One region of the Kluyvera sp. 1366 genome, then DNA from elsewhere that is predicted to be linked to it. Evidence: riboswitches for the same ligand, from Rfam matches in the RefSeq annotation. Region 1 holds a riboswitch; the other holds the start of a gene.
The links. A riboswitch is a leader RNA that binds a small molecule or an ion and turns the genes downstream of it on or off. The one in region 1 is predicted to bind thiamine pyrophosphate.
Positions count from the first base shown of each region.

Region 2: linked by a shared signal. The riboswitch ahead of thiB (thiamine ABC transporter substrate binding subunit) and the one ahead of thiC (phosphomethylpyrimidine synthase ThiC) in region 1 are both predicted to bind thiamine pyrophosphate.

Region 1 covers NZ_JBTRDW010000017.1:21,342-26,837, forward strand. The annotation lists gene thiC (phosphomethylpyrimidine synthase ThiC) at 1-1,742, opposite strand, end outside; TPP riboswitch at 1,833-1,933, opposite strand; gene rsd (sigma D regulator) at 2,169-2,675, opposite strand; gene nudC (NAD(+) diphosphatase) at 2,764-3,537, shown strand; gene hemE (uroporphyrinogen decarboxylase) at 3,577-4,644, shown strand; gene nfi (deoxyribonuclease V) at 4,647-5,315, shown strand; gene ACVLVH_RS23670 (YjaG family protein) at 5,378-5,496, shown strand, end outside.
Region 2 covers NZ_JBTRDW010000005.1:139,332-144,827, reverse strand. The annotation lists gene ACVLVH_RS12515 (DedA family protein) at 1-291, shown strand, start outside; gene thiQ (thiamine ABC transporter ATP-binding protein ThiQ) at 288-989, opposite strand; gene thiP (thiamine/thiamine pyrophosphate ABC transporter permease ThiP) at 973-2,559, opposite strand; gene thiB (thiamine ABC transporter substrate binding subunit) at 2,559-3,545, opposite strand; TPP riboswitch at 3,592-3,687, opposite strand; gene sgrR (HTH-type transcriptional regulator SgrR) at 3,723-5,384, opposite strand.

The DNA of each region.
Region 1 (5,496 bases):
GAGCAGAAGTGCGCTAATTTTCCTGATTCCTGCGGCAGGGTTTCATCGTGATAGGCGCGTGCGGTGTGCGGATCGAGCGCCAGATTGAACTGATCTTCCCAGCGGAATTCAAAACGCGCTTTCGACATCGCATTGTCACGGATCTGCGCACCGGGATGACCTTTTGCCAGATCCGCCGCGTGCGCAGCGATCTTGTAGGTGATCAGCCCTTGCTTCACATCCTCTTTGTTCGGCAAACCGAGGTGCTCTTTCGGCGTCACGTAACACAGCATGGCGCAGCCGAACCAGCCAATCATGGCCGCGCCGATGCCGGAAGTGAAATGGTCATAGCCGGGCGCGATATCGGTGGTGAGCGGGCCAAGCGTGTAAAACGGGGCTTCGTGACAATGCTCAAGCTGTTCGGTCATATTGCGTCGAATCATCTGCATGGGCACATGGCCCGGACCTTCAATCATCACCTGCACATCGTATTCCCAGGCGATTTTGGTCAGTTCGCCCAGCGTATGCAGTTCGGCAAATTGCGCCTCATCGTTGGCATCCTGAATCGAGCCGGGACGCAGGCCGTCGCCCAGTGACAGCGCCACATCGTAGGCGGCACAAATTTCACAAATCTCGCGGAAGTGCAGATAGAGGAAATTTTCGGTGTGATGCGACAGGCACCATTTCGCCATAATCGAGCCACCGCGCGACACAATGCCGGTCAGGCGTTTGGCCGTCATCGGCACATAGCGCAGCAGCACGCCAGCGTGAATAGTGAAGTAGTCAACGCCTTGTTCCGCCTGCTCCAGCAGCGTGTCGCGGAAAATCTCCCAGTTGAGATCTTCTGCAATGCCGTTCACTTTCTCCAGCGCCTGATAAATCGGCACCGTACCAATCGGCACCGGACTATTGCGCAAAATCCACTCACGCGTTTCATGGATATAGCGGCCGGTTGAGAGATCCATCACAGTGTCTGCGCCCCAGCGCGTTGACCACACCAGCTTCTCCACTTCCTCTTCAATAGATGAGCTCACCGCAGAGTTGCCAATGTTGGCATTCACTTTCACCAGGAAGTTGCGGCCGATAATCATCGGTTCGGATTCGGGATGGTTGATGTTCGAAGGGATGATGGCGCGGCCGCTGGCGACTTCCTGACGGACAAATTCCGCGGTGATATTTTCTGGCAGATTGGCACCAAAGCTGTGACCCGGATGCTGCTGTAACAGCACTTCACCGCGAATACGCTCGCGGCCCATGTTTTCACGCAGCGCGATAAACTCCATCTCCGGCGTGATGATGCCCTGACGCGCATAGTGCAGCTGGGTAACCCGGCGACCCGCTTTGGCACGGCGCGGTTGCGGCAGCTGCTCAAAACGCAGATGGTCCAGGCCTTCATCCGCCAGACGCTGCTGCGTGTAACGGGAACTCAGCTGGTGGATGGTTTCGCTGTCGTCACGTTCTTCGATCCAATTGGCACGCAGCCTGTCGAGTCCCTGATGCACATTAATGGTGGCTTGAGGATCGCCATAAGCCCCGGCGGTGTCGTAAACCGGCACCGCTTCATTTGGCTCATAGTGCGGATTCTCTTTGCTGCCGCCTATGTGCGTTGGACTGAGCTGTATCTCACGCATCGGCACGCGAATATCCGCGCGGCTGCCGGTGATCCAGATACGTTTGGAGTTGGGGAAAGCGGTTCCCTGCAGGGAATCGATAAATTCTTGCGCCTGAGCGCGTTGTTCACGACGAGAAGTTTTAGCAGACATAGCAAGTTTCCGGTAACGGTTGGAAGTTGCTTGTCCAGAGTTCGGAAGGAGTAACAGGTACGGTGCCGGGCGCCAGCATGCACCGTGCTGATAATGTCTACTCTTGTTCCCTTCGCAGGTACTAACCTGATCAGGTTCCGCGGATCCCGAATTAACGGTCTCAGCCCTAGAGGGCACTCCGACAAGTTGGTGTTTTGTGGTTTAAGCTACTTTGCTTGCCATTTTGCACCTGGGCAGTGCTCGTGACCGTCACGTACTACGTGTACGCTCCGGTCCCTGCGCGCTGTCCGAGTGCAAACTGGCTGCGCACGCTACGCTTAAACCGCAAAATTTGCCTTTTGATTGTCGTTAAAGAAGACAATAAAAAAGCCCATTTAGCATAAGAGGGCTTTTCTTGAATAACAAGTTTTTTACATCTTCGGGGTTCTAAGCCGGGCGGGCAATGGCGCTGTCGTTGGCAACCGGCGGAAGCGCCAGCTGGTTGTCCCAGGCGAGTTGCACCAGCTTATCTTCCAGCGTGAAGCGCGATTCCAGCACCTCGCCGACTTCGGAGAGCGCGGTTTGAAAATCCACGCAATTATCATCGTTAATCGCTTGCTGCAGATGGCTATCGTAGAGCTGCATGATGCGATCGGTATTCGCCTCCAGTGCCGGATAAATCTGCGCAGCGACGAATAAGGGGCTATCACCCTGCATCTCACTAATGATGTGTTCATACACGCTGAAATGGCCGGTGGAAAGGTAATCCACCAGGTTGTGACAAAATGCGTCCAGCGCCTGTTCATCCAGCGTGGATAACGCATCTTTTTGTGGCTTCATGCCAATAAGCTCGTAGTAAGTGACGAGCAGCTGTCGACGGGCGCGCAGCCATGAATCAACCAATTCATTTCCGCCGCCTACACGCTCTGTCAGGTTATCTAACTGGTTAAGCATATGGGGCTCCAGGTAGGTTATAGTTGTTTATTACACACTTAATATTAGGATTTCAGCGTGCGATTTGACGCTAAGGACAACGATTAAGATGCAACGTGAGATCTCAAGCTTAGACGCTGGATGGTGGGTTGTCAGCCATGAGCAAAAACTTTGGTTGCCGCAGGGCGAATTGCCGCATGGCTTAGCCAGCGATTTTGGCCTCAGCGGCAGCAACGCGATTTTGATCGGCGAGTGGCAGGGCGAGAATGTCTGGCTGGTACGTGAATCGCGTCCGGACAGCATGGGCTCCGTGCGCCAACTGATTGATGAGGATGTCGGCCTGTTCCAAATCGCCGGACGTGGCGTGCAGCTGGCGGAGTTTTACCGCTCGCATCGCTGGTGCGGCTATTGCGGCCATGAGATGCACATCAGCAAACGCGAATTTGCCTGCTTGTGCAATCACTGCCGCGAGCGTTATTACCCGCAAATTGCGCCGTGCATCATCGTGGCTATCCGCCGTGGCGATGAGATCCTGCTCGCCAATCATGCGCGTCATCGTAACAATATCTACACCGTGCTGGCGGGCTTTGTCGAAGTGGGCGAAACCTTAGAACAAGCGGTGGCGCGGGAAGTGATGGAGGAGAGCAACGTGCGGGTGAAAAACGTGCGTTACGTTACCTCGCAGCCGTGGCCGTTCCCGCACTCTCTGATGATGGCGTATATGGCGGAATATGACGGCGGCGATCTGCAACACGACGGCAAAGAGCTGCTGGATGCCGGCTGGTATCGCTACGACGATCTGCCGCTGTTGCCGCCGCCCGGCACGGTGGCGCGTCGCCTGATTGAAGATACCGTTGCCCTGTGCCGCGCCAGCGCGGCGTGAAAATGCTACACTGCTGGCCTTAGCATGAGAGAGCCCATTATGAGTGAACTGAAGAACGATCGTTATCTGCGCGCCCTGTTACGTCAGCCGGTAGATGTCACACCGGTATGGATGATGCGACAAGCCGGGCGTTATTTGCCGGAGTACAAAGCCACGCGCGCTGAAGCCGGTGATTTTATGTCGCTGTGTAAGAATGCTGAGCTGGCGTGTGAAGTCACGCTGCAACCGCTGCGTCGCTATGCGCTGGATGCGGCAATTCTCTTCAGCGATATCCTCACCATTCCGGATGCGATGGGACTTGGGCTCTACTTTGAGACCGGCGAAGGCCCGCGTTTCTCCAATCCGATCACCTGCCGTGCGGATGTCGACAATCTGCCAGTGCCGGATCCAGAGCAAGAGCTCGGTTATGTGATGAACGCGGTGCGTACCATTCGTCACAACCTGAAAGGCGAAGTGCCGCTGATCGGTTTCTCCGGCAGCCCATGGACGCTGGCAACCTACATGGTTGAAGGCGGCAGCAGCAAAGCGTTCACCAAAATTAAAAAGATGATGTACGCCGAGCCGCAAACCCTGCACAAGCTGCTGGATAAGCTGGCAGATAGCGTGATTCTTTATCTCAATGCGCAGATCAAAGCTGGCGCGCAGTCGGTCATGGTGTTCGACACATGGGGCGGCGTGCTGACCGGACGCGACTATCGCGAATTCTCGCTCTATTACATGCATAAAATCGTCGATAGCGTGCTGCATGAGAATGAAGGTCGCCGCGTTCCTATTACGCTGTTCACTAAAGGTGGCGGCCAATGGCTGGAAGCGATAGCGGCGACCGGCTGCGATGCGCTGGGACTCGACTGGACCACCGATATCGCCGATGCGCGTCGTCGTGTGGGTGATAAAGTGGCGCTGCAGGGCAACATGGATCCTTCCATGCTGTATGCACCGCCTGCGCGCATTGAGCAGGAAGTCGCCGGGATTCTCGAAGGTTTTGGCACTGGCGAAGGTCACGTGTTTAACCTGGGCCACGGCATCCATCCTGATGTGCCGCCTGAGCATGCTGGTGCGTTTGTTGAAGCGGTGCATCGTCTGTCACGTCCGTATCATCAGGGCTGATGATGGATTTAGCCGCACTACGCCAGGAACAGTTACAGCGCGCTGCTGATGTGGTGCGGCAGGATGATTTCGATGTGCTGCCGCCACGCTTTATTGGTGGTGCCGACGTGGGATTTGAACAGGGCGGCGAGATCACGCGCGCGGCTCTGATCATCCTCGAGTATCCATCCTTAAAGCTGGTGGAACACCGCATTGCGCGCGTGGCCACCACCATGCCCTATATTCCGGGCTTCTTATCCTTCCGCGAAATGCCGGCGCTGCTGGAAGCCTGGCAGCAGCTCTCCCAGTTGCCCGATCTGCTGTTTGTGGATGGCCACGGTATTTCCCATCCCCGTCGGCTTGGCGTGGCGGCGCATTTCGGTTCGCTGGTGGATGTGCCCACCATTGGCGTGGCGAAGAAGCGTTTGTGTGGACGTTTTGCTGAGCTGGACGCCGAGCCAGGCAGCCGTCAGCCGCTGCTCGACAAAGGCGAACAGATTGGCTGGGTATGGCGCAGTAAAGCGCGCTGTAATCCGCTGTTTATCTCGACCGGCCATCGCGTCAGCATGGATAGCGCATTGCAATGGGTGGAAGCCTGTACTGCGGGCTATCGTTTGCCGGAACCGACGCGTTGGGCGGATGCTGTCGCCTCCGGACGCCCGGCCTTTCTGCGCTGGCAAAACACGCCTTAACGCTGTTTGTGCCCGGCTTTTGCGGTACACTGCCGCCAGCTAACCTATTGAGAGTAAGTTTGATGTTACAGAATCCCGTCCATTTGCGTCTGGCGAAGCTTGAAAGCTGGCAGCATATGACTTTCATGGCCTGCCTTTGCGAGCGTATGTTCCCCAACTATTGGGCTTTTTGTCAGCAGAC
Region 2 (5,496 bases), on a different contig from region 1:
GGCATTCTGGCGGGCGTGGCGATTGATGTACCGCAGGCCGCGCAGGGCGGCAGTTTTAAATGGCTGCTGTTGCTGGTGGCGCTGCTGCTGTGGGTCGGTGGCTGGTTGCTGTGGCGCTGGTCGCGCAGCGGTAAAACGGTGGATTGGGCGACTAAGTATCTGCCTGCATCGCGTCTGCGCTGGCTGGCACCGCTGATGGCGGCGATTGGCCTGGGCGCGTTTATCGCAATCCAGTTCCATCCGATGATGCCAATCTTCCGCCACCTGCTGTGGAAAGTTTTCTTCGCTTAACGCGCTGTCACGCCAAGGATGGCGGCCGCGGCACTTTCACCGCGCACCAAACTCTCTGTACTGCCATCCCAATAGATGCGCCCGTCGACAATCACCAAACTGCGCGGCGCAATCTGCTGAGCATCTTCCAGGCTGTGCGACACCATCAACAAGGTGATGTTGCGGTTTTCGCATACCGAACGTACCAGCTGCAGCATCTCGTTGCGCAGCGCCGGATCCAGCGCTGAGAAGGGTTCATCCAGCAGCAAAATCGGTTGATTGCGCAGCAGGCAGCGCGCCAATGCCACGCGCTGACGCTGTCCACCGGAAAGCTGACCAGGCAAACGCGTGAGCATCGCCTGCAAGCCGGTTTGCTCGGCGATATCCACCACTTGCTGCTGCTGTTCGCGCGTCAATTTCAGGCCCGGATGTAAGCCCAACGCCATGTTTTGCTGCACCGTGAGATGCGGAAACAGATTGTTCTCCTGGAACAGCATAGAAACCGGGCGCGCCGACGGCACGCTGTGGGTATGATCTACGCCGTTCATCACCAGCGCGCCTTGATTGATCGGCAAAAAGCCGCCAATCAGACTCAGTAAAGTACTTTTCCCCGCGCCGCTCGGACCGAGGATCGCCAGACGTTCACCCGCCTGCGCCGCAAAACTGAAGCGCATCGGCAGATGCTGATAAAGGTAAGTAAGGTTATTCAGTGTCAGCATGGCGACCCGGTAATTTTTCCATCAGAGTAAAAAGTAGTAAGCAGAGCAGCAGCAGCAGGAGTGCGGTGACGGCACCGTCCGCACCGCGATAGGCGCCAATCTGTTGGAACAGATAGAAGGGCAGCGTGCGGAAATCGGCGCTGCCAAACAGCGCGACCACGCCGAAATCGCCAATCGACAGCACGCAGGCAAACGCCAGCGCCTGAGCAATCGGGCGTTTCAGCGCGCGCAGCTCAATCAGCCGCAAGCGGTTGAAACCGGAGATGCCGAGTGAAGCGCAGAGCTGGCTGTAACGGGCGCTGATATCGCGCATCGGATTCTCCAGCACTTTCATCGCATAAGGAATGGCGATCAGGGCGTTAGTAAAGATCACCAAACCATCGGCGCGCTGCGGCAACCCCACGGTGGCGTTGAACAGCAGAAAGAAACCGCTCGCCAGTACAATGCCCGGCATCGCCAGAATCAGCATGCCGCTCATCTCCATCGCCTGCGCGGCGACTCTGTTCTGGCGCTGCCGCAGTTCGCGGCTGCTCCACAGCAGCATCATGGTCAGCACCACGCAGAGCACGCCGGCGCCCACGGCAATACGCAGCGAGGTAAAGGTGGCTTGCCACAGCGCCGCTTGTTGCAGCGCACCGGCAACGCCGCCGCGCAAACCATCGACGATTACTGCCGCCAGCGGCGGTAACAGCAGCAGCAGCGCCAGGCCAATCAGCAACGTATCGCTGATGCGCGCCTGCCATGAATCCTGCGGATCGCGCCAGCCGCGAATGCTCTGGCTGCCGGTGGGAATGGCTTTGCTAAAGCGCTGGCTCAGCATTACCAGCAGCAAACAGCAAGCGAGCTGTAACAGCGCCAGCAGCGCCGCGCGGCCCGGATCGTAATCGAAATTTAGCGCCTGATAGATCGCCAGTTCCAGCGTGGTCGCTTGTGGTCCGCCGCCCAGCGCCAGCACCGTGGCGAAGCTGGCGAAACAGAGCATAAAGATCAGCGCCGCCGTCGGCAGAATCTGACGGCGCAGCCACGGCCACTCCAGCAGGCGAAACAGATTCCAGCCGCGCAGGCCAAGCTGGGCGGCGACTTGCCGCTGCTCGCCGGGAATGCTCTCCAATGCCTGTAACAGCAGGCGCGTCGCCAGCGGCAGGTTAAAGAAGACGTGCGCCAGCAGAATGCCCTGCAGGCCATACGGCGAAAAGTGGTAGTCAAAGCCGATGGTCGCGCACAGTTGTGCCAGCCAGCCGCTGCGACCGTACACGCTGAGCAAGCCAAACACCGCCACCAGCACCGGCAGCACCAGCGTCATGGCGCACAGACGTAGCAACAGATTGCGTCCCGGAAAACGGCGGCGGTAGAGCGCGCGCGCCAGCAGGATCGCGGGCAACACCGACAGCAGCGCCGACAGCAGCGCCTGCTCAAACGAGAACAGCAGCACATGATGCAAATAGCTGTCGTCGAGTAGCGCGCGCCAGTCGGTGGCCGGAGCGACCACCACCAATGCACCAAACGCCAGCAGCGCCACCGCGCACAGCAACAGCGCGATGGCGCTACCGGGAATCAACCAGCCGGGCATTAACGGCTAACGGCGCGTTGCCATGCGCTGATCCACGCGGCGCGATGGTCGGCGACTTCGGCTGACGTGAATTGCAACGCCTTCGCGGGCACCTGCAGCGCTTGATAACCGGCTGGCAGATCGCTTTTGATCACCGGATACATCCAGTTGCCGGTGGGAATGGTCTGCTGGAAGGCCGGAGAAACCATAAACTGCATGAACTGCTGCGCCAGCTTGGGCTGTTTACTGCTGGCGAGCTGCGCGGCGACTTCCACCTGTAAATAGTGGCCTTCACTGAATTCGGCTGCGGCGTAGTTCTCTTTCTTCTCTTCGATAATGTGATAAGCCGGAGACGTGGTGTAGCTCAACACCAGATCGCCTTCGCCTTTCAGGAACAGGCCGTAAGCTTCGCTCCAGCCTTTAGTGACGGTAACGGTTTTTTGCGCCAGCTTCTGCCACGCATCAGCTGCGTTATCGCCATACACTTTTTGCATCCACAGCAGCAGGCCAAGACCCGGCGTGCTGGTACGCGGATCTTCATAAATCACGCGCCATTTTTCCGGGCTTTCGACCAGCTCTTTCAGGCTTTTCGGCGGGTTCTTCAGTTTGTTTTTATCGTAGACGAAAGCGAAGTAGCCATAATCGAACGGGATAAAGGTTTGATTGTTCCAGCCATCCGGCAGTTTTAGGCTGCGGGTATCGACGCTGCTGTTGGCAAACAAGCCGGTTTTCTCCGCTGCCTGCACCAGATTGTTATCCAGCCCCAGCACTACATCGGCTTTGCTGTTTTTGCCTTCCATGCGCACGCGATTGAGCAGCGATACACCATCTTCCAGCGCCACATACTTCAATTCGCAGTCGCACTGCGCTTCAAAGGCTTTTTTTACCGCCGGACCGGGGCCCCAATCGGCAGAGAACGAATCGTAGGTGTAGACGGTCAGAACCGGTTTAGCAGCGAAAGCCGGAGCCGTAACCAGCAGCAACATAGGCAGAACTTTGTTTAACACTTTGCGCTCCTTGAGGAGAAGAGATGTTGAGTCGCAAAGGATCTGAGGCGTGAGGCATCTCAAATCCCTACGCCGGTATTAGCCGGATCAGGTTCGACGGGTTTCTCTCAGCCCTGATATCAAGGCACCCCGTTGAGAACGGCTCATTCTAGACATTTATATGACAGCGCGAAAGGATCACAGCTCCGGTGGTGCAAACCAGGCTGATTTGAAGTCAAACCAGCCGAGCGTATTCAGCCGCACGCCGCGCATACTGCGTTGCCCTTCCAGTAGCAGCCAGTGATGGAACAGCGGATGCAGATAGTCGCGGTCGATCAGCTGTTTGCTCCATTCCGCCAGCGGTAACGCTTTCTGCCGCCAGCGCGCGGCATCGGCTTGCCAGTCAATCGGGATGCAGTGATGCATCAACGGCAACTCGAATAGTTGCGCGAACAGCGCGTACTCCAGCGGCAGGGTAAAGTTGACGCTGCCAAGCCAGATATCACTTTCACCTTCGCCCTCGAACCACGCTTCGTAGCTCACGACACGAGTAATTAGCTCAACACCTTGCTGCGCCAGCAGCGGTCGCAGCGCGTTAGCAATACCTTCATGCTCAACGTGATGGCTGTACCAGCTCAGCGTCAGCTGAGTTAAGCCTGCCGGTTTATCGGCGGAGGTGAGATCGCGGCGATGGTGCCAGCGCGGCAGCAAGCCATAAGCCGGGAACCAGTAACGCTGATAGCCGACGCCAGCATGATTCAGTAAGGCGATGGGATTAAACAGATAGCTTACCCAGCGGCGGAAATGCGCATCGCGACCCAACTCGGAGCGCTGATCGTACAGCAGGAAGTAGCAGCCTTCTTCCAGACGACTCTCTTCCGATTTTTCATCGGCGGTTTCGCCCTGCAACTTGACTCCGGCATACACCAGCTCGTCGCTGATCTCCGGCAGCACCCAAATCGACACATCGTCAATCAGCGCGCGATAGCCAAAGTAATCATCAAAGGCGGCGATCTTCAGCTGCGTTTGCTGATTGCGCACCACGCTGTACGGACCGGTGCCAAGCGGCTGGCGGGCAAACTGGCGTAACGTGGGCCATTCGCGCGGCAGGATCATCGCGCTGACGCTGGCCAGCAGCCACGGCAACCAATCGTCCGGCTGGCTCAGATGGATATCCAGCGTCCAGGGCGCGGGCGAATCCAGTTTACTGATGTGAGAAAACAGCGGCTGGCTGCGCACGCGCTCCAGCGAAGCAATCACATCCGCCATTTCCAGTTCACGGCCATGATGAAAACGAATCGCCGGGCGCAGGAAGAAACGCCACTGCAGCGGCGAGGTTTGCTGCCAGTGATGGGCGATATCGGGTTCGATTTCCCCCTTTTCCTCATTTATGCGCATCAGGCCGTTGAAAATTTGTCGTGCCAGATGGGTTTCCGAGCGGCGCAGCGGCGAACCGGGCAGCAAATTGGGCAGCGGGCGATAATAGAGCACGCGCAGGATATGTTTGCCCTGGCGGAAGCTGCGGCCTAAATGCGCCGCAATCATCTGGCGCACCTGGTTTTTATCGCCCACCAGCTGCACTAACTGTTCGATGCGATCTTGTTCCAGCAGATCCTCGGCGCGCTGCTGCTGGAGCGCCAGGCCGGTGTAGCAAAAACTCAGCATTGAGCGCTTGCCGCGTCCCGCTTCTGCCTGCCAAATCAGCCAGCCTTCGCTTTGCATGGCGTTGAGCAGGTTACGCATATGGCGACGCGAGCAGTGCAGCAGATCGGCCAGCTCGCTGAGCGTGGTTTCCTGATCCTGCCCCTGACAGCTTTGCCATAGGCGGATAAATTGCTGCTGCAGACGTGAAGAGGACATAAAAGGGGAACTCCTTGTCAGAATCGCTCAGTTTTTCCTGCCTCATATTAGAGGCATACTGCCCGGCAATGGAAGAGCGGGAGGCATTCAGTAATGAATGGCGCTCTGCCAG